Regions from separate parts of the Pseudoalteromonas apostichopi genome, predicted to be linked through region 1. Evidence: predicted binding sites of a transcription regulator. Region 1 holds the regulator's gene; the other holds the start of a gene.
The links. The regulator NrdR, encoded in region 1, represses ribonucleotide reductase genes. The targets are predictions, from matches to a motif close to AAACACNANATNTNGTGTTT.

Region 1 (10,946 bases):
GCCTCACGACGAGTATTAGCATAACGCCAGTCACTGTCCAAGCCACTTAAGCGGTAACGGAACTCAATACTTGAAGGGGCATAATAATCAATCGCAGTATATTTTAATGTCACATCACGCTCATCAATTTGCAGCTCAGGTTTATTACCTAAGGTTGCCGTACTTAAATGACGAAGCGGCGTGATCAGGCTTTCAATACGAGGTTTCAGAGCTTGCACACCAAAGAGCTCAACACTCTTTGGAATTTCAACAACACCTTGTAGGCTTGGGTACCAAATAGAGTTACCTGTATCTGCCACAGCATCATGGCCAAGACCGGCACAACATTGACTAGCTTTACCATCGAGCTGACGGTCAAACGATGAGATCACTTGTTCTACTTTTAAGCTCTCAATGTCAGTACCAAACTGCTCTACCGGCATGCGATATACGCCTTTCATGGTACTTACCCAAATACGCTTTAACTGCTTATCGTAAACGAGACTAAAAATAGACCCATACGGTAGACCATCGGTCGCATCTAACTGACGCCACTGACCTTTGGTACTGCGATAAAATAGACCATCGTTAAGTGAGCCTATTAATATCCCCACCCCTTCAATATTTAAAATACTGGTGACGTAAGCACTTTCTAAACTAGTTTGGTCGCCAATTTTCTCAATACCTCGGTCGGTAAAGTAATAAGCCCCTTTACTGGTACCAATTAAGCCAAAGTTTTGCTCATCAAGAACATAGGTTATAAATTTACTGCTTAAGAATGCATTGTAAGCAAATGGTGTTAAACCACCATAACTTAAGCGATACATACCTCGGCCAGTACCAAGCCAAAAACCGCCTTTGCTAGAACGGCTAATTGCGAATACAGGGTTATCTCGTAGCGCTCGCCCAGGGACTGTATATAAGTTTTGGTTTTCGTAATAAAACACACCGCGACCAGTTGCGATGTACAAACGGTCACCATCAAATTGTAAGTCGTGCACCGCAGCTCGACCAAATTGATTACTCGGAATTTGATTTACAAAATTTTTGTTATAATCGAAGTAGCCAACACCACTTCGATTGGCCACCCATAATTTGCCATCAGGTGCTTGGCTAATAGCCATCACCGCTTCTGTCATATTTGAAATAGCAGAGTGACGTTCAATACGCCCCTCATGAGCAAGCCATAAACCTTCACTGAAGCTTGCCAGCCAAATATTATTTTGATTATCACGAAAGATATCAGCAAACCAAATACTCTGATCTAGCTGACTTGGCTCAACCCATTGCCAATCACCTGAGTTATCACGAAATAACAGCCTGCCATAGGTCGAAATCCATAACGCCCCATCAGAGTCACTCATAAACTTATAAACAGCAGAGTTACTCGCATTTGGAAGTGGGAATGGACGCAGCTCATCATCTAAATCAAGAAAATAAGCACCTAGCTCTGAGGCTAGGTATAAGTTACCTTCAAGCCAAGCCATATCATGAATAATGGTTTGTGCTAATCGTTCAGGTAATGACACTTTTGCAGTGAGTTCTAATCGTAATTTTGCAAAGTCAGAAGAGGTATTAGTTAAGCGCAGTAAGTGACGCTCATTAACCAGCCAAATACCTTCTGGCGACAAAGCCATTTGACTCACTGAACCAACAATTTGCGTAATTGCAGTGGCATTAGATACCGGTACGATTAACGCTGAGTTTTGATTTAGTGTGACTTGATTTCGAGCAACATAATAAAGGCCGTTCGCGGCAATCCAGATACTACCTTTGGAGTCTTCAAGAATATCCCGCACAGGGCCTTTGACGTTAAAGGTTTGCGACATCATAGTTTTAGGATCAAGTGTCACCAAGCCATTTTTGGTACCTACCCAAAGTAATCCAGTGCTATCAACCAATAACTTATTAATACCGTTACTTGGCAGGAAGTCGCTATTTTGCGTATTGAAGTTGGTGAAAGTATTACCATCAAATCGGCTTAATCCAAACTGTGTGCCTAGCCACATATAGCCTTGCTCATCTTGAGCAATACTTTTTAAAGATTGTGATGGCAAGCCATTTTGGATGTTCCACTGTTTAACGACATAGTCAGTAATAGATGCAAACACAGGCATGCTGCAAAGCATCAACAAACAGACAACTAGAAATCGCATCATATACTTGCCACCAAGTAACACTTAACTCATCGTTTAAAAAGGCAAATAGCCAGCTTTAAACAAGGCTTGAACACAAATTAATGAAAATATACCTGCTAAAATATCATCAGCCATGATGCCCAAGCCACCGTGTAAACGTCTATCGAGAATTCTGATAGGACCTGGTTTAGCGATATCAAAAAAACGAAACAACAAAAAACCAACCAACAGTGACTGCCAATTCAGTGCAGCACCAATCATGGTGATATAATAACCAGCAACTTCATCCCAAACAATGGCAGGATGATCGTGTACCCCTAAGTCATCTGCCGTTTTACCACATGCCCAAATACCAAATACGCTGATCACGATTGCAAACACAATCTGTAACCATAGCGGGAAGTACATTGTGGTAAAAATAAACGGCAATGCAGCAAAGGTACCAAAGGTGCCTGGAGCTTTAGGCGCAAGGCCTAAGCCAAAACCCAAACCAAAAAATTGGTGTGGGCGTTTTAAATTGAATAAACGGTTATTGCTCAAACCGGCTCCTTCGTGAAGTGCTGAAAACCCTTGCCTTGATAGTTAAATTTTTCACCATCAAGTAATAGTTCTATGTCACTTTCGCCACTTTTAATTTGCCCAACACAACTTGCTTCAACACCATACTGGCGCAACTTCATATCAACCATGCTTTTATTACTTTCAGGCACAGTAAACAGCAACTCATAATCGTCACCGTAATTTAAGATATAATCAAACTGCTCTGCACGTGGAATTGAAGAGTTTAGTGCATCAGAGACTGGCACTTTATCGACATTGATCACAGCACTGACTTGCGATAGCGCTAAAATATGTCCTAAATCAGCTAATAAGCCATCAGATATATCAATCGCCGCAGAGGCTGCACCTCGTAACACCTGCCCCGCTGCAACACGCGGAGTCGGGTAATCAAAGCGATTATTTAAATAATTTAAATGTTCAGGGGCAATATCAAGTCCTTGTTTACGAGCTTCAATTGCCACACCAGCATCACCTAATGGGCCTGTTACATAAATCCAATCGCCAACTTTAGCACCACTACGACGTAGTGCTTTGCCTTCAGGTACGATGCCTTTAGCACAAATTGTAATAGTTAAAGGGCCTTGGGTGGTATCACCGCCAATGATCTGCACATTGAAGTACTCTGCAATTTCATGCATACCTTCGGTGAACTCTTCAAGCCATTCTATGTTTACTTCTGGCAAAGTTAAGCCAACCGAAATCCACGTTGGTTCTGCACCCATAGCCGCCAGATCACTTAAGTTAACAGCTAAAGCTCGATGCCCAAGAGCACGAGGAGAGATGTCATCAAAAAAGTGTACCCCCGCAACTAACGTGTCTGTTGTTACTGCCAATTGGCAGTTTTCAGGCACAGATACCAAGGCACAATCGTCACCAATACCTAGGTTCACATCATGGCGAATAATACCACGGCCTTTAAAGTAACGATTGATTAATTCAAATTCCTTCATACACAAAAAAGCCGGCCCAAGCCGGCTCTCCTTTTACGGTGCTACTTACTTACGCAGTTCTTTCACTGCTTTATCAAGTACACCGTTGACAAACTTATGACTGTCTTCAGCACCAAACATCTTAGCAAGCTCAATGCCTTCATTGATTGCTACTTTGTAAGGTACGTCTTCACGGAATTTCAGCTCATAGCCAGACAGACGTAAAATTGCTTTTTCGACCATGTCTAACTCATCTGCTGGGCGTGCTAAATGTGGCGCAACGATTTCATCTAATTGCTTACAGTTAACAACAACACCGCGTGCTAGGTCTTTGAAATATTCGACGTCGATCTTAGTCACATCATTTTCAATTAACATTTGCTGTTCAATATCAGCAATCGGGTTACCGCTTAACTGCCAAGAGTATACGGCTTGAAGTGCTAAGATACGTGCTTTACGTCTTGCTGCTGGTTTCACAGAGATTCCTTAAACTTAAATTTTGTCTAACACATTAACCATTTCAAGCGCACCTAAAGCAGCTTCGCCGCCTTTATTACCCATTTTGGTACCTGCGCGCTCAATTGCTTGCTCAATGCTTTCAGTGGTTAATACGCCAAATGCAACCGGGATATCATACTCAAGAGATACTTGCGCAAGACCTTTGTTTGATTCGCCAGCGACTAAATCAAAGTGTGGCGTACCACCTCTGATCACTACGCCTAAAGCGATGATTGCATCGTGTTCTTTCTTTGCTGCAACGCGTTTCGCTGCTAAAGGTAATTCAACGGCACCTGGTACGTAAACAACAGTAATGTCGTCTTCAGATACGCCACCTGTGCGCTTAAGCTCATCAACAGCGCCTGCTAATAGGCTGCTACCAATAAAGTCATTAAAGCGAGAAATGACAATGGCAAACTTTTTGCCCGGTGCGTATTTGTTACCTTCAATAATTTTCATTTAATAACCCTAAAAAATAAGTTTAAGCGGTTGCGATTGCGCAAAAATTACGGCGCATAATACCACAAAAATATAAAAGTAGCCTAGTAAATCTGTTTTCCAACAATTTGCCTAATTATGACTGCGGCTCAACGTAGTCAACCACTTCTAAGTGGAAACCAGATAACGCATGGTACTTTTTAGGACGGCTCATCAAGCGCATCTTTTCAATACCTAAATCAGCAAGGATCTGTGAACCCACCCCCACAGTACGCGATGTACCTTGGAATTTACGGTGACTAACATTTTCGCCAGCATCTTGTGCAGCAAATGCTTTAACGGTTGCTTCTAGGTCTTCCGTTGATTCTTGCTTACCTAAAATAACCAGTACGCCGTTGTGCTCAGCGATATAAGCCATAGCATCTGATAAGCCCCAGCTACGATCAGCACTTCTATCTGATAATAAGATGTCATTGAAGGTACTTTGTAAGTGAACACGAACTAACGTCGGCTCATCTTTAGATACTTCACCTTTTTGTAGGACATAGTGAAGTTGACCATCAATGGTGTCTTTGTAAGTAACTAAATCAAATTCGCCGTGATCAGTTGGCAATTTACACTTGGCAACACGCTCGATGGTGGTTTCGTTTAGGTTTCTGTATTCGATTAAATCTGCAATAGTGCCAATCTTTAAGTCATGCTCTTTAGCAAATATTTCAAGATCTGGGCGACGTGCCATAGTGCCATCAGCATTTAAGATTTCAACAATCACTGATGAAGGCTCAAGGCCCGCTAAACGCGCTAAATCACAACCCGCTTCGGTATGACCCGCTCGAGTTAGCACGCCACCTGGCTGCGCCATAATAGGAAAGATATGCCCCGGTTGAACAATATCGCTTGGCACGGCACCTTTAGCAATAGCAGCTTGTACTGTACGAGCACGATCAGCTGCAGAAATACCTGTCGTTACGCCTTTCGCCGCTTCAATAGACATGGTGAAGTTAGTCGAAAAAGCAGCACCATTATTTTTAACCATGAGTGGTAACTCTAACTGTTGACAACGCTCTTGTGTCATAGTTAAACAAATTAAACCACGGCCATGCGTTGCCATAAAGTTGATGGCATCTGCACTGATATGCTCTGCTGCGATGATTAAATCGCCTTCATTTTCTCTGTCTTCATCGTCCATTAAAATAACCATTTTACCGGCTTTAATGTCATCGATAATTTCTTGCGCGCTGTGTAAATTCATAATATGCCCATGAGAGTATTATTAATAGTGACTATCTTTGCTTATTTAATAAAGCCAGCTTGTGCTAGCAAGCTCATTGATATGTCTGAACGGGAAGGTTGTTCGGCCCCTTTTATTAGGCGCTCTAAATAGCGAGCAATCTGGTCAACTTCTAAGTTCACCTGAGTACCCACCTGAAATTCTGCAATCGTTGTTTGTTCAGCGGTATGCGGAACAATAGTAAGCTTAAAGCGGTTTTGTTCGACCTCATTGACCGTTAAGCTAATGCCATCAATACATACCGAACCTTTGTACGGAATGTATTTCATTAAATCATTGTCTGTACTTAACCAGTACTCTGTTGCACGGGCATTAGGACTGATACTTTCTACAGTCGCAATACCATCAACATGACCTGATACTAAATGCCCGCCTAGGCGAGAAACGGGTTGCATGGCTTTTTCGAGGTTGACTGTTTGTCCTTTTTTATAATGCGCAAACCCAGTTAAGCTGATTGTTTCGTTAGATAAGTCAGCACTAAAACCATCGCTATGTTTAGCGACAACCGTTAAACACACACCATTAGTGGCAATACTGTCACCGAGCTTGACGTCTTTCATATCCAAATTAGTGCTTTGAATACGAATAGCCAGATCGCCTTGCTTTTGTGTTAGTTCAACAATTTTACCTGTTGCTTCAATAATTCCAGTAAACATAGTGCTACTCTTTATTTTTCAATTTTTGTGGCTTGCTTTGCTTTGTAGCTGTTAAGCGAATATCGTCGCCAATCATCACTGTATCAGTAAAGGTCAGTTCAGTGATATCACTCATCACGGTAACTTCTGCAAAGTTTAGTAAGCTTTTGCCCATATCACCTATTAACTTAGGGGCAATATAAACGATGTATTCGTCAATTAAATCCTGCTCAGCAAACACCCCTGCAAGGGTCGCTCCTGCTTCGAGCCATATCTGATTAAATTGTAGTTCAGCAAGACGCTTTAAAACCGCGGATAAATCAACTTTATTATTAACTGCTGGTACAACTTCGTGTTTAACAAAGTGAGGCCATTGATGTTGTTTATCAAGCGATGTAGTGAAAATAATCACCGGACTTTCAATGCTAAATAATGTAAGTTCAGGCGTTAACCTATTTTGTGAATCAATAATCACTCGAGTAGGCTGGCGCAAAGGCAAGGATGTAGGCATAGCAAATGGCAGTTCATCAACGCGCACATTGAGTTTTGCATTATCAGTAATGACTGTGTCAGCCCCCGTCAAGATAGCGCAACTTTGCGCACGATATGCTTGCACATCTTGGCGCGCTTTAGGACCAGTAATCCATTTACTTTGACCATTATTTAGCGCGGTTTTGCCATCTAAACTACAGGCCATTTTACAAGTCACATATGGTACCCCTGTTTCCATACGCTTTAAAAAGCCTTTGTTTAGGTCACGCGCTTGTTGCTCAAGTAAACCGGATGCCACTGAAATACCAGCATCGGCTAAAATCTGTAGACCACGACCACTCACCGCAGGGTTAGGATCGACCATGGCAGCAATAACCTTACTGACACCAGCTGCTTTTAAACCTTCGGCACAAGGCGGAGTGCGTCCATAATGACTACAAGGCTCTAAAGTTACATATGCTGTGGCGCCTTTCGCATTGTCGCCAGCCACAGCCAAGGCATTTACTTCAGCATGGCCCTGCCCTGCTAGTTGATGAAACCCTTCACCGACTATTTCGCCATCTTTAACCAGTACACAGCCAACATTAGGGTTTGGAGTCGTGGTAAAACGCCCTTGTTTAGCAAGCTCAATGGCACGCGCCATATAAGCAATATCAAGCTCTGTGAATGACATAGTTAATCACCTAAACGAGCGATTTCTTCACCAAACTCGCGAATATCTTCAAATGAACGATATACAGATGCAAAACGCACATAGGCCACTTTGTCGAGTTTCTTCAGTGACTCCATGATGCACTCGCCAATTAAATGGCTAGATATTTCACGCTCACCAGTAGCACGAAGTTGAGATTTAATAATGTTAACGACTTCGTCGACCTGCTCAGTGCTAACTGGGCGTTTCTCTAAAGCGCGATGCAAGCCATTGAGTAACTTATCTTCGTTAAATGGTTCGCGACTACCGTCTTGCTTAATCACTCTTGGCATCACAAGTTCAGCGCCTTCAAAGGTGGTAAAGCGCTCATGGCATTCGTTACATTCACGTCGACGTCTAACTTGGTGACCACCGCCAACAAGTCGAGAATCAATTACTTTGGTATCTTTTGCGGTGCAAAAAGGGCAATGCATAGGGTTCAACTTCCGTTTATAAAAAACAAAAAAAGGCCGCTTACTAAGCGGCCTTTATAATAGCAAAAAACAACGCTATTGTTATCTTAATTACGGTTTAACCAGTAATTAAGCGTAAACTGGTAATTTTTTACAGATAGCTTTAACTTTCTCTTTTACTTCTGCTTGTACAGACTCATCGTTGATGTTGTCTAATACGTCACAGATCCAGCCTGCAAGCTCTTTTGACTCAGCTTCTTTGAAACCACGGCGAGTAATAGCCGGAGAACCAATACGAAGACCAGACGTTACGAACGGTGAACGTGGGTCGTTTGGTACTGAGTTTTTGTTAACAGTGATGTTAGCGTTACCTAGTGCAGCGTCAGCATCTTTACCTGTGATATCTTTGTCAATTAGGTCAAGAAGGAATAAGTGGTTGTCTGTTTTACCAGAAACAACTTTATAGCCACGCTCTTGAAGTACTTCAACCATAGCTTGAGCGTTCTTAACAACTTGTGCTTGGTACGCTTTGAACTCTGGCTGTAATGCTTCTTTGAAAGCAACCGCTTTAGCAGCGATGATGTGGCATAAAGGACCACCTTGACCACCAGGGAAAACAGCACTGTTTAGCTTTTTGTAGATCTCTTCATCACCACATGCAGAAACGATTAGACCGCCACGAGGGCCTGCTAATGTTTTGTGAGTTGTCGTAGTAACAACGTGTGCATGAGGAATTGGGCTTGGGTATACACCCGCTGCGATAAGACCAGCAACGTGAGCCATATCTACGAATAAATATGCACCAACTTTATCAGCGATTTCACGGAATTTAGCCCAGTCAACAACGCCTGAGTATGCAGAGAAACCAGCGATGATCATTTTTGGCTTATGCTCTAATGCAAGTGCTTCAACTTGAGCGTAATCAATTTCGCCAGTTTCGTCATTTAGGCCGTATTGAATTGCATTATACGTTTTACCAGAAAAGTTAACGTGTGAACCGTGAGTTAAGTGACCACCATGAGCTAAGCTCATACCTAGTACTGTATCATGCGGCTGAAGAAGAGCTTGGAAAACAGCTGCGTTTGCTTGTGAACCCGCATGCGGTTGGACGTTAGCGTAATCTGTGCCGAATAATTCGTTTGCACGATCAATTGCTAGTTGCTCAACAACGTCAACATGCTCACAACCGCCATAGTAACGTTTGCCTGGGTAACCTTCAGCGTATTTGTTGGTAAGCTGAGAACCCTGCGCTTCAAGTACGCGTGGGCTACAGTAGTTTTCAGACGCGATCAGTTCGATGTGCTCTTCTTGACGAGCCGTCTCTTTAGTGATGGCTGCAAATAACTCTGGATCGAAATCCGAAATATTCATGCTACGTTCTAACATGGGGTCTCCTAAGGCAACGTGTATGGTGTTTTTTGAAGGCTGTATTGTACGCTTAAAACGCACTTTTGCCTATCTTGTAAAGATGAACATATTTAAACAGGGATTGAATTTATTTCACAGTGTTTTAATAATGATATTTTTTTATTGATACATAAAAAAAAATTATAGATTTAAAATATTACATATATTTTTAAAATGTCACTCTAGATAAAATTATCAACGCTTTATTGCGTTTCAATAGAAGCGAACTAAGCTTATATTCCTAGTCAATATCAAGGATGGTATAAGTACATGTTAGCTAAACCTATATATGAATTAGTCCCCTACGGATACTTCTTTCTCGGCATGAGCTGCATCACATTAGCAAATAATTATGTACCAACATTAATTGGTGTAACTTTATTTTTATTAGGCGCTAACATTTGGCGAATGCGCTCAGAAGCTAGAAGAACAGATCATATAAGCCAGCGAGTTAAACAAAAAAAGTCCAACTACTACTATGAATTTAAACCATTTATTATTTTTATTTCGGCTTTCACTTTGATGCAATGGACACAAAATGAATTAGTCTCAGTGATCAGTATTTTGCTATGTATTGCTGCGGTGGTCATTTTATGCATGCGAGTTTTAAACCGTCATAGTCATTCATTACTTCATTAAAAAAGAGCGGCTTCGCCGCTCTTTTTTTAGTATTAAGCTAATTTATTTAGCAGCTCTGTTCGAAGCAATTGATAATCAAACTTAATATCTTCAGCCAAACACTGCTTTGCCAATGCATCAGCAAGCGGTTTTGGCATTGGCAGTTCAATGTCTAAAATTTGCTCTACACTGTCTTTGAATTTAGCAGGGTGTGCGGTCGCTAAAAATATACCTGCACTACCGTCGGCTAGATTTTCTTTCAAGCCTTGATAAGCAATTGCAGTATGAGGTTCTGCGATATAACCAGTTTGATGAATTTTTTTCATCACCTCTTTTGTTTCTTCTTCACCAACACAGCTTGAATAAAAGTCATCATAGCTAAACCATTCGTTATCTAGCATAAATTGAACGCGTGGCCAGTTATTCGGTTTACTCACATCCATTGCGTTCGATAAAGACTCAAGTGTGTCATTTGGCGCCCACTCTTTATTTCGCAAGAAGCGTGGCACAGTGTCGTTTTGATTAGTTGTGGCACTTAATTTAGCAACAGGCATTCCAAGTACAGCACCAATCATCGCCGCACATACATTACCAAAGTTACCACTAGGTACTGAGATATGCGCTTTACTACGCTGCTCTTTTGGTAATTGCGCAATTGCTTCAAAGTAATAGCATACTTGCGCAACTAAACGACTGATGTTGATTGAATTCGCTGAGTTTAAACCTAGCTTTTGTTTAATTTCATCGTCTAAGAAAGCTTGTTTTACCATACTTTGGCAGTCATCAAAGCTACCATCAACGGCGTAGCAGTGAATGTTATTACCTAAAGTAGTGAATAGTTTTTGCTGCGCTAATG
Region 2 (10,946 bases), 1.1 Mb from region 1:
TCGTGTGTGTTAGCAACCAATAGACGCTCGATGAAGTCTTCATCTTTCATCTTAGTTGCTGACTTACCTTTACCACCACGACGTTGTGCTTCGTAATCAGAGAGTGGTTGATACTTAACGTAACCTTCGTGAGAAAGCGTTACAACAACGTCTTCTTCATTGATTAGGTCTTCAAGGCTAATATCGTGAGCAGCTGCACTGATTTCAGTACGACGTTCGTCACCATATTGCTCTTTAATTTCTACTAGCTCGTCGCGGATAACTTCCATTAGACGCTCTGGGCTTGAAAGAATATGTAAAAGCTCAGCAATTAGATCAAGTAAGTTTTGGTACTCGTCTAAGATCTTCTCATGCTCAAGACCTGTTAGTTTGTGTAAACGTAGGTCTAGGATTGCTTGTGCTTGTTGCTCAGATAAGTAGTACTGACCGTCACGGATACCTAAATCAGCCGCTAACCAATCAGGACGTGCTACGTTATCTTCACCTGCTTTTTCAAGCATAGCTTTAACTGTACCAAGTTCCCAAGGACGAGCTGTTAATGCTGCTTTTGCTTCTGCTGGGGTTGGTGACTTACGAATAAGTTCGATAATCGGGTCGATATTCGCAAGAGCAATCGCTAAGCCTTCAAGCGTGTGAGCACGGTCACGGGCTTTACGTAAATCGAATACAGTACGACGTGTAACAACTTCACGGCGGTGAACGATAAACGCTTCAAGCATTTCTTTTAAGTTGAAACACTTAGGTTGGTTGTTATCAAGTGCAACCATGTTCATACCAAACACAGTTTGTAACTGAGTTTGTGCGTATAGGTTGTTTAAGATTACCTCACCAACATCACCACGTTTGATTTCGATAACGATACGCATACCGTCTTTATCTGATTCGTCACGTAGTGCGCTAATACCTTCAATCTTCTTATCTTTAACTAGCTCAGCGATTTTTTCGATAAGGCGCGCTTTGTTAACTTGATAAGGAATTTCGTGAACAATAATGGTTTCACGACCAGTTTTTTCGTCAACTTCGATTTCAGCGCGAGCACGGATGTATACTTTACCACGACCCGTTAAATACGCCTGCTCAATGCCTTTTTTACCATTGATAATCGCCGCAGTCGGGAAATCCGGACCCGGGATATATTCAATAAGGTCAGCAATTGACATGTCTGGGTTTTGGATCAGCGCTAAACAACCATTGATAACTTCTGTTAAGTTATGAGGTGGGATGTTTGTCGCCATACCAACAGCGATACCCGAAGAACCATTTACTAATAAGTTAGGTACTTTAGTAGGTAATACGTCAGGAATTTGCTCAGTACCGTCGTAGTTAGGTACGTAATCAACCGTTTCTTTTTCTAAATCAGCTAATAATTCATGTGACATTTTCGCCATACGGACTTCCGTATAACGCATTGCTGCCGCAGAGTCACCGTCAACAGAACCAAAGTTACCTTGGCCGTCAACAAGCATGTAGCGTAATGAGAAAGGCTGCGCCATACGAACGATGGTGTCATATACCGCGCTGTCGCCATGTGGGTGGTACTTACCGATTACATCACCAACAACACGTGCTGATTTCTTGTAAGGTTTATTCCAATCATTATTGAGTTCGTTCATTGCGAACAAAACGCGGCGGTGAACAGGCTTTAAGCCGTCACGTACGTCTGGCAATGCACGACCTACGATTACACTCATGGCATAATCAAGGTAAGAATTTTTTAATTCATCTTCAATATTGACTGGCAGAATTTCATTGGCGAGATCAGTCATTTGATTTCACATTCCTTCAGTATTGACTCATTAAGAGGCAAATCGCCGTCTTAAGAGCTTTAGTTATTATTTCCTGACCATGCTATCACAATTTATTTAGATTTACAGGCGCTAAATCTTTGCGATTTATTAATTTACCCCTATATAATGGCCTCAGATTAACGAGGAAGTTTTTTATGACCGAGCATCAGAATGTAGATAATGCAGAAATTGCAAAGTTTGAAGCCATCGCAGAACGTTGGTGGGACCGCGACGGAGAGTTCAAACCCCTTCATGAAATAAATCCTCTTCGCTTGGATTTTGTCGCAGATAAAGTGGGCGGCTTATTTGATAAGGAAACCTTAGATGTTGGCTGTGGTGGCGGCATCTTAAGTGAAAGCATGGCCCGTATGGGCGCTAAAGTAACTGGCATTGATATGGGCCAAGAGCCATTAACCGTTGCTAAGTTACATAGTTTAGAAACAGGCGTGCCTGTTGATTATATAAAAGTACCTGCAGAGCAATTTGCTGCTGAGCACCCTGCTCGCTTTGATGTTGTGACGTGTATGGAAATGCTTGAGCATGTTCCAGATCCTGCTTCTATTATTCGCGCTGTAGCAGAACTTGCTAAACCTGGTGCCGATGTATTCTTTTCAACATTAAATAAAACACCAAAAGCTTATTTGTTTGCCATTGTTGGTGCTGAAAAGCTATTGAAAATGGTACCTGAAGGTACCCATGACCATAAAAAATTCATTAAACCTGCACAGCTTATTGCATGGGCTGAAGAAGCTGGATTAAAAGTACGCGCCAGTACAGGTCTTAACTATAATCCGTTTTCTAAGCAGTACAGCTTAAACGATGATGTAAGTGTTAATTACATCCTGCACTTTGAGAAACTAGCGTGATGAGTGGTGTGCAAACACCCTCTATCGATTTTGATGCCTTTATCTTTGATTTAGATGGCACTCTACTCGATACTGCGGATGACTTAGGTGGTGCATTAAACCGAGTGTTAGCAGATGCCAATGTGGCGCCTGTTGCTGAGCATGTTTATCGCCCTGCGGCTTCTAACGGTGCAAATGCATTATTAGAAGTCGGCTTTGGTGATAAATGGCCCGAACTTGAACAACTCGCCTTGCGCCAGCAGCTTCTTGATTACTACGCCGAAGATATTGCTGTACACAGTAAATGTTTCAATGGCATAGAACAGCTTTTAATTGCACTTGATCAAAACAATATTAAGTGGGGCATTATGACTAATAAGCCCGGCTTTTTAACTGAGCCCTTAGTGCAAGCTATTCCCTCTTTGCGTGATGCAAAGGCGGTTGTGAGTGGCGATACATTAGCTGTGTCAAAACCATCACCGGATCCACTTTTACACACAGCTGAGATCTTAGACGTTGATCCGAGCCGTTGTTTGTATATCGGTGATGCTGAACGTGATATTCAAGCAGCGAAAGCAGCCAATATGTACAGCGCAACAGCGTTATGGGGTTATATACCCAGTGTAGACGCTGCACTTGACTGGCAAGCGGATTTCAATTGGCAAACGCCGATTGATGGCTTTAACCATATATAGTGTTATTTGATAACTGAAACACCATATATTGTGATTTGATTTACTTTTGAGCATTCATTGATGATAAAAAAATCAGTCAAAATTTATTTTTAAAAACGGTAAATTTTCTGGATCTTTTGTTGATTTCTACAAATTTCGTCGTCTATGAATGTTCAAAGGTTAATGGTCACTAACACAATGCGCTTATCCAATAGTTATCCACAAAATGGGGCAATTCTATCCCTTGCAAAACAGCGCAGACCACACTATCTTGTGATCTGCAATTTAAACAACACCAGATATTGTGGCTAAATGTTATTCAATTAGATCACCCTGGCGTTTAATAATAATAATTACATAAAGAATACCTTTGTCTTTACAACGATAATTTCCCAAGGAATACAGGCAAAACTATGAACCAACAGCTATCTGTAAGCAAACGTGACGGCCGTAAAGAGTCACTTGATCTAGATAAGATCCATCGCGTGATCGCTTGGGCCGCAGAAGGTCTAGAGAATGTGTCTGTCTCACAAGTTGAATTAAAATCTCATATTCAATTTTATGACGGCATTCGTACCGATGACATTCATGAAACCATCATCAAAGCTGCAGCTGATCAGATCTCTAAAGATACGCCTGATTACCAATACCTAGCTGCTCGCTTAGCTGTATTCCATTTACGTAAAAAAGCGTACGGTCAATTTGAGCCGCCACGCTTATATGATCACATCACGAAATTAGTTGAAGACAAACGTTATGATCAACACCTTTTGGTTGATTATACCGAGCAAGAAATTGACGAGTTAGATGCTTACATCGATCACAACCGTGACCTAAACTTCAGCTACGCTGCTGTAAAGCAACTTGAAGGTAAGTATTTAGTTCAAAACCGTGTTACTGGTGAAATTTACGAAAGTGCACAGTTTTTATATATCTTAGTTGCTGCAAGCTTATTCTCTGATTATCCAAAAGAGACGCGTATTGATTACATCAAGCGTTTTTATGATGCAGTGTCTACCTTCAAAATTTCGTTACCTACGCCAATTATGGCAGGTGTTCGTACGCCTACACGTCAGTTCAGCTCATGTGTACTAATTGAATGTGGTGATAGCCTAGACTCTATTAATGCGACATCATCTGCGATCGTTAAATATGTTTCGCAACGTGCTGGTATTGGTATTAATGCGGGTCGCATTCGTGCGCTTGGTAGCCCTATTCGTAATGGCGAAGCGTACCACACAGGTTGTATTCCATTTTATAAGCACTTCCAAACTGCTGTTAAGAGCTGTTCACAAGGTGGTGTTCGTGGCGGCGCAGCTACGCTGTTCTACCCACTTTGGCATTTGGAAGTTGAAAATTTATTAGTTCTAAAGAACAACCGTGGTGTTGATGATAACCGTGTACGTCACCTTGACTACGGTGTGCAGTTCAACAAATTAATGTATAGCCGTTTAATCAAAGATGATTACATCACATTATTTAGCCCATCAGATGTTCCGGGTCTATACGATGCATTCTTTGAAGATCAAGCGAAGTTTGATGAGCTATACATCAAGTACGAGCAAGACGAGTCAATTCGTAAAAAACGTATTAAAGCGATTGAGTTATTCTCAATGTTTGCACAAGAGCGTGCGAGCACAGGTCGAATTTACTTACAAAACGTTGACCACTGTAATACGCACAGCCCGTTTATCTCGACTGTTGCGCCAATTCGTCAATCTAACCTATGTTTAGAAATTGCATTACCAACTAAGCCTCTTAGCAATGTAATGGACGAAGAAGGTGAAATTGCCCTTTGTACGCTTTCAGCGTTTAACTTAGGTGCAATTGAGTCACTTGATGAATTAGAAGAGCTTGCAGAGCTTGCTGTACGTGCTCTTGATAACTTACTTGATTTCCAAGACTACCCTGTTCCTGCGGCTAAAAACGCAACTATGGGTCGTCGTACGCTAGGTATTGGTGTTATTAACTACGCATACTACTTAGCGAAGAACGGTAAGCGTTACTCAGATGGCAGCGCAAATGCCCTAACTCACAAAACATTTGAAGCAATTCAATACTATCTAATGAAAGCATCAAATGAGTTAGCGAAAGAACGTGGTGCGTGTCCTAAGTTTAACGAGACAACGTATTCTCAAGGCATTATGCCAACAGATACTTATAAGCGTGACCTAGATCAGTTCTGTGATGAACCTCTTCACTTAGATTGGGATTCATTACGCGAAAGCATTAAAGAGCATGGTATGCGTAACTCTACGTTATCTGCACTTATGCCTTCAGAGACATCATCGCAAATCTCTAACGCAACAAATGGTATTGAGCCACCACGAGGTCATATCAGCGTTAAAGCAAGTAAAGATGGTATCTTAAAGCAAGTAGTTCCAGATTATGAAAATCTGAAAGATAACTACGAGCTACTGTGGGATATTCCTTCAAACGATGGTTACCTACAGCTTGTTGGTATTATGCAAAAATTCGTTGACCAAACGATCTCTGCAAACACCAACTATGATCCATCTAAGTATGAAGGCGGTAAAGTACCTATGAAGGTGCTATTAAAAGACCTACTGACTGCGTACAAACTCGGTGTTAAAACCCTGTACTATCACAATACACGTGATGGTGCATCAGACTCTCAAGATGAGTTAACACCAGAGGTAGAAGATGACGGTTGTGCAGGCGGCGCTTGTAAAATCTAATTAAATTAATAACATAACAAAAGCGGGCTCATTAGCCCGCTTTGTCCTGACTGTTTTTTGAGAAATCACTATGTCTTATACAACTTTTAGCCGAAATCATAATAACCAATTACAAGAACCGATGTTTTTCGGCCAAACGGTAAACGTGTCACGTTACGACCAACAAAAGTACCCTATCTTCGAAAAGCTAATCGAAAAGCAACTTTCGTTCTTTTGGCGTCCTGAAGAGGTTGATGTAAGTAAAGACCGTCTTGACTTCCAAGCATTACCAGATCACGAAAAGCACATCTTTTTAAGTAACTTAAAATATCAAACTTTACTTGATAGTGTGCAAGGTCGTTCACCTAACGTTGCGTTACTACCAATTGTGTCTATTCCTGAATTAGAAACGTGGATTGAAACATGGGCGTTTAGTGAAACGATTCACAGCCGTTCATACACACACATTATTCGTAACGTGACGCAATCTCCTGAGCTTATCTTTGATGATATCGTAAGCAACGAGAAAATCAGCGAGCGTGCTGATGCCGTTACTAAATATTACGACGATTTAATCAACATGATTTCTGTTTACAACCTTTACGGTGAAGGAAAACATGTAATCAACGGTGAAGAGGTTAAAGTCAGTTTATTTGACCTTAAAAAGCAACTTTATCTTGCTATGATGTCGGTGAATATTCTAGAAGCTATCCGTTTCTATGTTAGCTTTGCCTGTTCATTTGCATTCGCAGAGCGTGAATTAATGGAAGGTAATGCGAAAATTATCAAGTTAATTGCACGTGATGAAGCTCTACACCTTTCTGGTACACAACACATCTTAAACATTATGCAAGAAGGTAAAGACGATCCAGAAATGGCCATCGTTGCCGCACAATGTCGCGAAGAAGCGATTCAGATGTTTGTTGAAGCAGCTGAGCAAGAAAAAGATTGGGCAGAGTATCTTTTCAAAGATGGTTCAATGATTGGTCTGAACAAAGATATCTTATGTCAATACGTTGAATACATCACTAATGCCCGTATGACTGCAGTAGGCCTACCAGCACAGTTCGAAAGTAAGAGTAACCCTATTCCGTGGATCAACTCTTGGTTAGTATCTGACAATGTTCAAGTTGCCCCACAAGAAGCTGAGATTAGCTCTTACCTTGTTGGCCAAATTGATTCTCAAGTTGATGCATCTGACTTTGGTGACTTCGACCTGTAATGTGCTCAAACAAAACTGCAGAGGTTATCCTTGCAGGAACAGACAGCCAGAGTCTTGAATTTGATTCTGGCTGTTCATCTCTCCTTGAATGCCTAGAACAAAACAAAATTGATGTCCCTTACCAATGCCGTGAAGGCTATTGTGGCGCATGCCGTGCTAAACTAGTCGAAGGTGATGTGAGTTATAATCAAGAGCCACTCGCGTTTGTGCGGGCAGGTGAAGTATTACTATGTTGTAGTAAACCCAATGGAAAAGTAAAACTTGAGCTTTAATGCCATACAAGCTCGCTAGTTTGGTAGAAATTTTCTCTATCAGAGACACTCACCATTTGCTGATCAATTGTAACATCCCACTGTAGATTTTTGGTTAAATGACTCGCCAACTGCTCAATGAAGTTATCATCAAACGCAATTAAATGACCATTACTGATCAGCTCCAACTGATGTTCATTTTCTTGTAACCAATTGTTGTTTAATGTTGTTACAACCCAAAGCTCGTCAACTCTTTTAGCTATTTTATTGAGTTGTAAAATATCCGGTTGGTCAACAGCAAGCCATGTTTGATAATGCTCATCTAATGCTTTTATTGACACATCCGGTTCGCCATGACTGAACTTTGCATTCAGCATCGCTGTTTCGTTGTGTGAAAATAAGCAATAACTTAAAAGCTTAAGAACAAAGTGTTGATAGCTTTCACGACGGTCACAAGCAGTAGTAAACACCTCTTTGTGATTGCGGTGCTCTCTTAAATCAGCAATGGTGAAATTTGCTTTAAAGACTCTATTTTTATCAGACATAAGATTTAGCCATCCAAAAGTAACAGCCTAAGTATAGTGTATGGTGTTAAAATCGCGACTTAATGGAAAGTTATAGTATAACGTTATTGCGATTGAAAAATTGCAGTGTTATATTATAACGCAACACTTAACAACAAACTTAGAAGTAGTAATGATGAAACAAGTTTCAATTCTTTCTAGTGCTGTTGCCGCTGCGCTGTTTTCTCAATCCACAATGGCTGCTGTGATCACAGGTCAAGTATTAGATAAAAACCAACAACCTATCAGCAATGCTGAAATACACGTACACGGTAAATCTCAAAGCGTTGTTACTGACAAACAAGGTCAGTTTAAAATTGATGTAGACAACCAAGGTCAACTACACATCAGTAAAAATAATTTCATCGATAAACGCATTGCTATTAATGGTGACGATCAAAACCTAGTCGTTACTCTTACACCTACTTCCGTTGAAACGGTTGTTGTTTATGCATCAGCACTTCATAAGAATAGTCTTGAGATGATTTCGCCAGTTAATGTATTAGCGGGCGATGAACTAAAAGACAAGGCTAAACCTACACTAGGCGAAACACTAAAAGGTTTACCCGGTGTTAATGCAAGCTATTTTGGCCCTGTATCTTCTAGCCCAATTATTCGTGGTTTAGATGGTCCGCGTGTAAAAATCACCCAAAATGGTCTTGATAGCAGCGATGCATCACGAATTGGTCCAGATCACGCAACATCGAACGACAGCTTAGCAGCTGAGCAAATCGAAGTACTTCGCGGCCCTGCTACCCTACTTTATGGCTCTGGCGCAATTGGTGGTGTGGTCAACGTAGTTGATAACCGTATTCCAACGGATAACATTGATACTTTAACAGGTGCTGCACAATACACTCACGATACGGTATCAAATACCAACACTTATGCTGCAAAACTTGAAACCGGTAACGATGGTTTTAACTTCCATTTTGATGGTACTAAGCGTAAAGGTCATGACTACAAAACACCAACGTTCGAGCTTCCTGAAGAGCATGACGAACATGAAGGTGAAGATCATGAAGAACACGAAACAGCTAACAGTGTTGAAAACACCTTTATCGATAGCCAAACTGTTAACTTTGGTACAAGTTATGTTGGCGACCACCTAACACTGGGTGTTTCTTATGGTCGTATCGAAACTGATTATGGTATTCCTGCTCATTCACACCATCATCATGCGCATGACGAGCAAGATGAACATGAAGACGAGCATGATCAACATGAAGAACCTGTTTTCGCTCAGCTAGAGCAAGATCGCTGGCAAGGTTACATGAGCTATGCACTTCATGATAACTGGATTGAAAATATCTCACTACGCGTTGGCTACACCGACTATAAACATGCAGAAATTGAAGATGGTGCCGTGGGAACAGTGTTTACAAACAAAACAACTGAAGCACGTGCAACCGTTGAGCACAAGTTAGGCCTTTGGCACGGCATGGCAGGTTATCACTACACTGAGTCTGACTACGATGCAGATGGTGAAGAAGCTTTTACACCTGCAAGTGTGACTAAAACAAACGCAATTTTTATGCTTGAAGAGCGCCAGTTTGGTGATGTGACTGTTGAGCTAGGTGCACGCCTTGAAGATTACCAAATCGACTCTGCTGTAAGCATGGCTGAGCATCATCATGATCACGATCATGAAGAGGAAGAAGAGCACCATGACGAAGAAGCTGAAATCATCAACTACAGTGAAGATTTCACAAACCTGAGCTTATCTGCAGGTGCAATTTGGCAATATCAAGAAGGCCAAAGTGTAGCTTTAAGTGTGTCTCGTTCTGAACGTGCGCCACTAAGTGCTGAATTACTGTCAAACGGTGTTCATATCGCAACAGGTACCTACGAGCTTGGCTTAGGTTATCATATTGAAGACAGCGAAATTCATTTTGAGCCAGAGGATATCGAGCAAGAAACTGCAACCAACTTTGATTTAAGTTTCCGCCGTTTTATTGGTGATTTTGGTTATACAGTTAACTTCTTCTATAACGACATTGAAAACTACTACTACCAGCAAAATACAGGTTTGGTATTTGATGAAGAGCATGGCTTAGAATCTGCAGCTGAAGCAGACGTAGATGCAATAGCGGTTTATCAGTTCAGTAGTAAAGATGCAAAACTATACGGCATTGAATTTGACGTACACTATCAAGTAACGCCAAGTGCCTTGGTTAAAGTGTTTGGTGATTCAACAACCGCTAAACTAAAAGATGATGAAGGTTATTTACCTCGTATCCCAGCTAATAAACTAGGCTCTGAATTACAGTACACAATTGCTGATTGGAAATTTAGCCTAACAGGGACTCATTATTTTGAGCAGTCTGACATTACTGCTTACGAGACAAAAACTGACGGTTATACCCAGTTTGATGCATCAGCAAACTATCAACTTGACCTAGGTCCTGTGGATACACAACTTTATATCAATGTTGACAACTTAACCGATGAATTAGGCTTCGTACACAGTTCATTTATTAAAGAAAAGGCTCCACTACCAGGTCGTAACTTCAGCCTAGGTATTCGTGGCTATTTTTAATCTGATTTAACTTTTAATAGTTATAAAAAAACCCTTTCACTTTAAAAGTGAAAGGGTTTTTTATTAAGCTTAGAAACTTAAACAATTAGTAAAGGGGTTTAGCCTTTCTGTTCAATCTTCGCCCATGAATCTCGAAGACCCACAGTTTGATTGAATACTAATGAATCTGCTTTGCTATCACGACAGAAATAGCCTGTACGCTCAAACTGGAAGCCCTGCTCTGCTTGTGCATTTGCAAGCGATGGCTCAACTTTAGCATTTGCAAGAACCACAAGTGATTCAGGGTTTAGTGTTGCGTTAAAGTCTTCTGCTGCAGCTGGGTTTGGTACGTTAAATAAACGGTCGTATAAACGAACTTCAGCTGTGATAGATTCACTTGCTGATACC

Region 2: the regulator NrdR is predicted to act here: its motif matches at 3,597-3,616, upstream of nrdA (class 1a ribonucleoside-diphosphate reductase subunit alpha).

What each region holds. Positions count from the first base shown of each region.
Region 1 covers NZ_AP028065.1:2,530,334-2,541,279, reverse strand. Annotated here, with positions in the region: gene QUE86_RS11435 (ligand-binding sensor domain-containing diguanylate cyclase) at 1-2,138, opposite strand, end outside; gene QUE86_RS11430 (phosphatidylglycerophosphatase A family protein) at 2,172-2,657, opposite strand; gene thiL (thiamine-phosphate kinase) at 2,654-3,628, opposite strand; gene nusB (transcription antitermination factor NusB) at 3,674-4,084, opposite strand; gene ribH (6,7-dimethyl-8-ribityllumazine synthase) at 4,100-4,564, opposite strand; gene ribBA (bifunctional 3,4-dihydroxy-2-butanone-4-phosphate synthase/GTP cyclohydrolase II) at 4,680-5,795, opposite strand; gene QUE86_RS11405 (riboflavin synthase) at 5,837-6,490, opposite strand; gene ribD (bifunctional diaminohydroxyphosphoribosylaminopyrimidine deaminase/5-amino-6-(5-phosphoribosylamino)uracil reductase RibD) at 6,495-7,634, opposite strand; gene nrdR (transcriptional regulator NrdR) at 7,637-8,086, opposite strand; gene glyA (serine hydroxymethyltransferase) at 8,195-9,451, opposite strand; gene QUE86_RS11385 (hypothetical protein) at 9,743-10,111, shown strand; gene thrC (threonine synthase) at 10,144-10,946, opposite strand, start outside.
Region 2 covers NZ_AP028065.1:29,773-40,718, forward strand. Annotated here, with positions in the region: gene gyrA (DNA topoisomerase (ATP-hydrolyzing) subunit A) at 1-1,766, opposite strand, end outside; gene ubiG (bifunctional 2-polyprenyl-6-hydroxyphenol methylase/3-demethylubiquinol 3-O-methyltransferase UbiG) at 1,943-2,653, shown strand; gene QUE86_RS00140 (HAD family hydrolase) at 2,653-3,327, shown strand; gene nrdA (class 1a ribonucleoside-diphosphate reductase subunit alpha) at 3,720-6,005, shown strand; gene nrdB (class Ia ribonucleoside-diphosphate reductase subunit beta) at 6,076-7,206, shown strand; gene yfaE (class I ribonucleotide reductase maintenance protein YfaE) at 7,206-7,478, shown strand; gene QUE86_RS00160 (YaeQ family protein) at 7,475-8,002, opposite strand; gene QUE86_RS00165 (TonB-dependent receptor) at 8,157-10,559, shown strand; gene glnS (glutamine--tRNA ligase) at 10,658-10,946, opposite strand, start outside.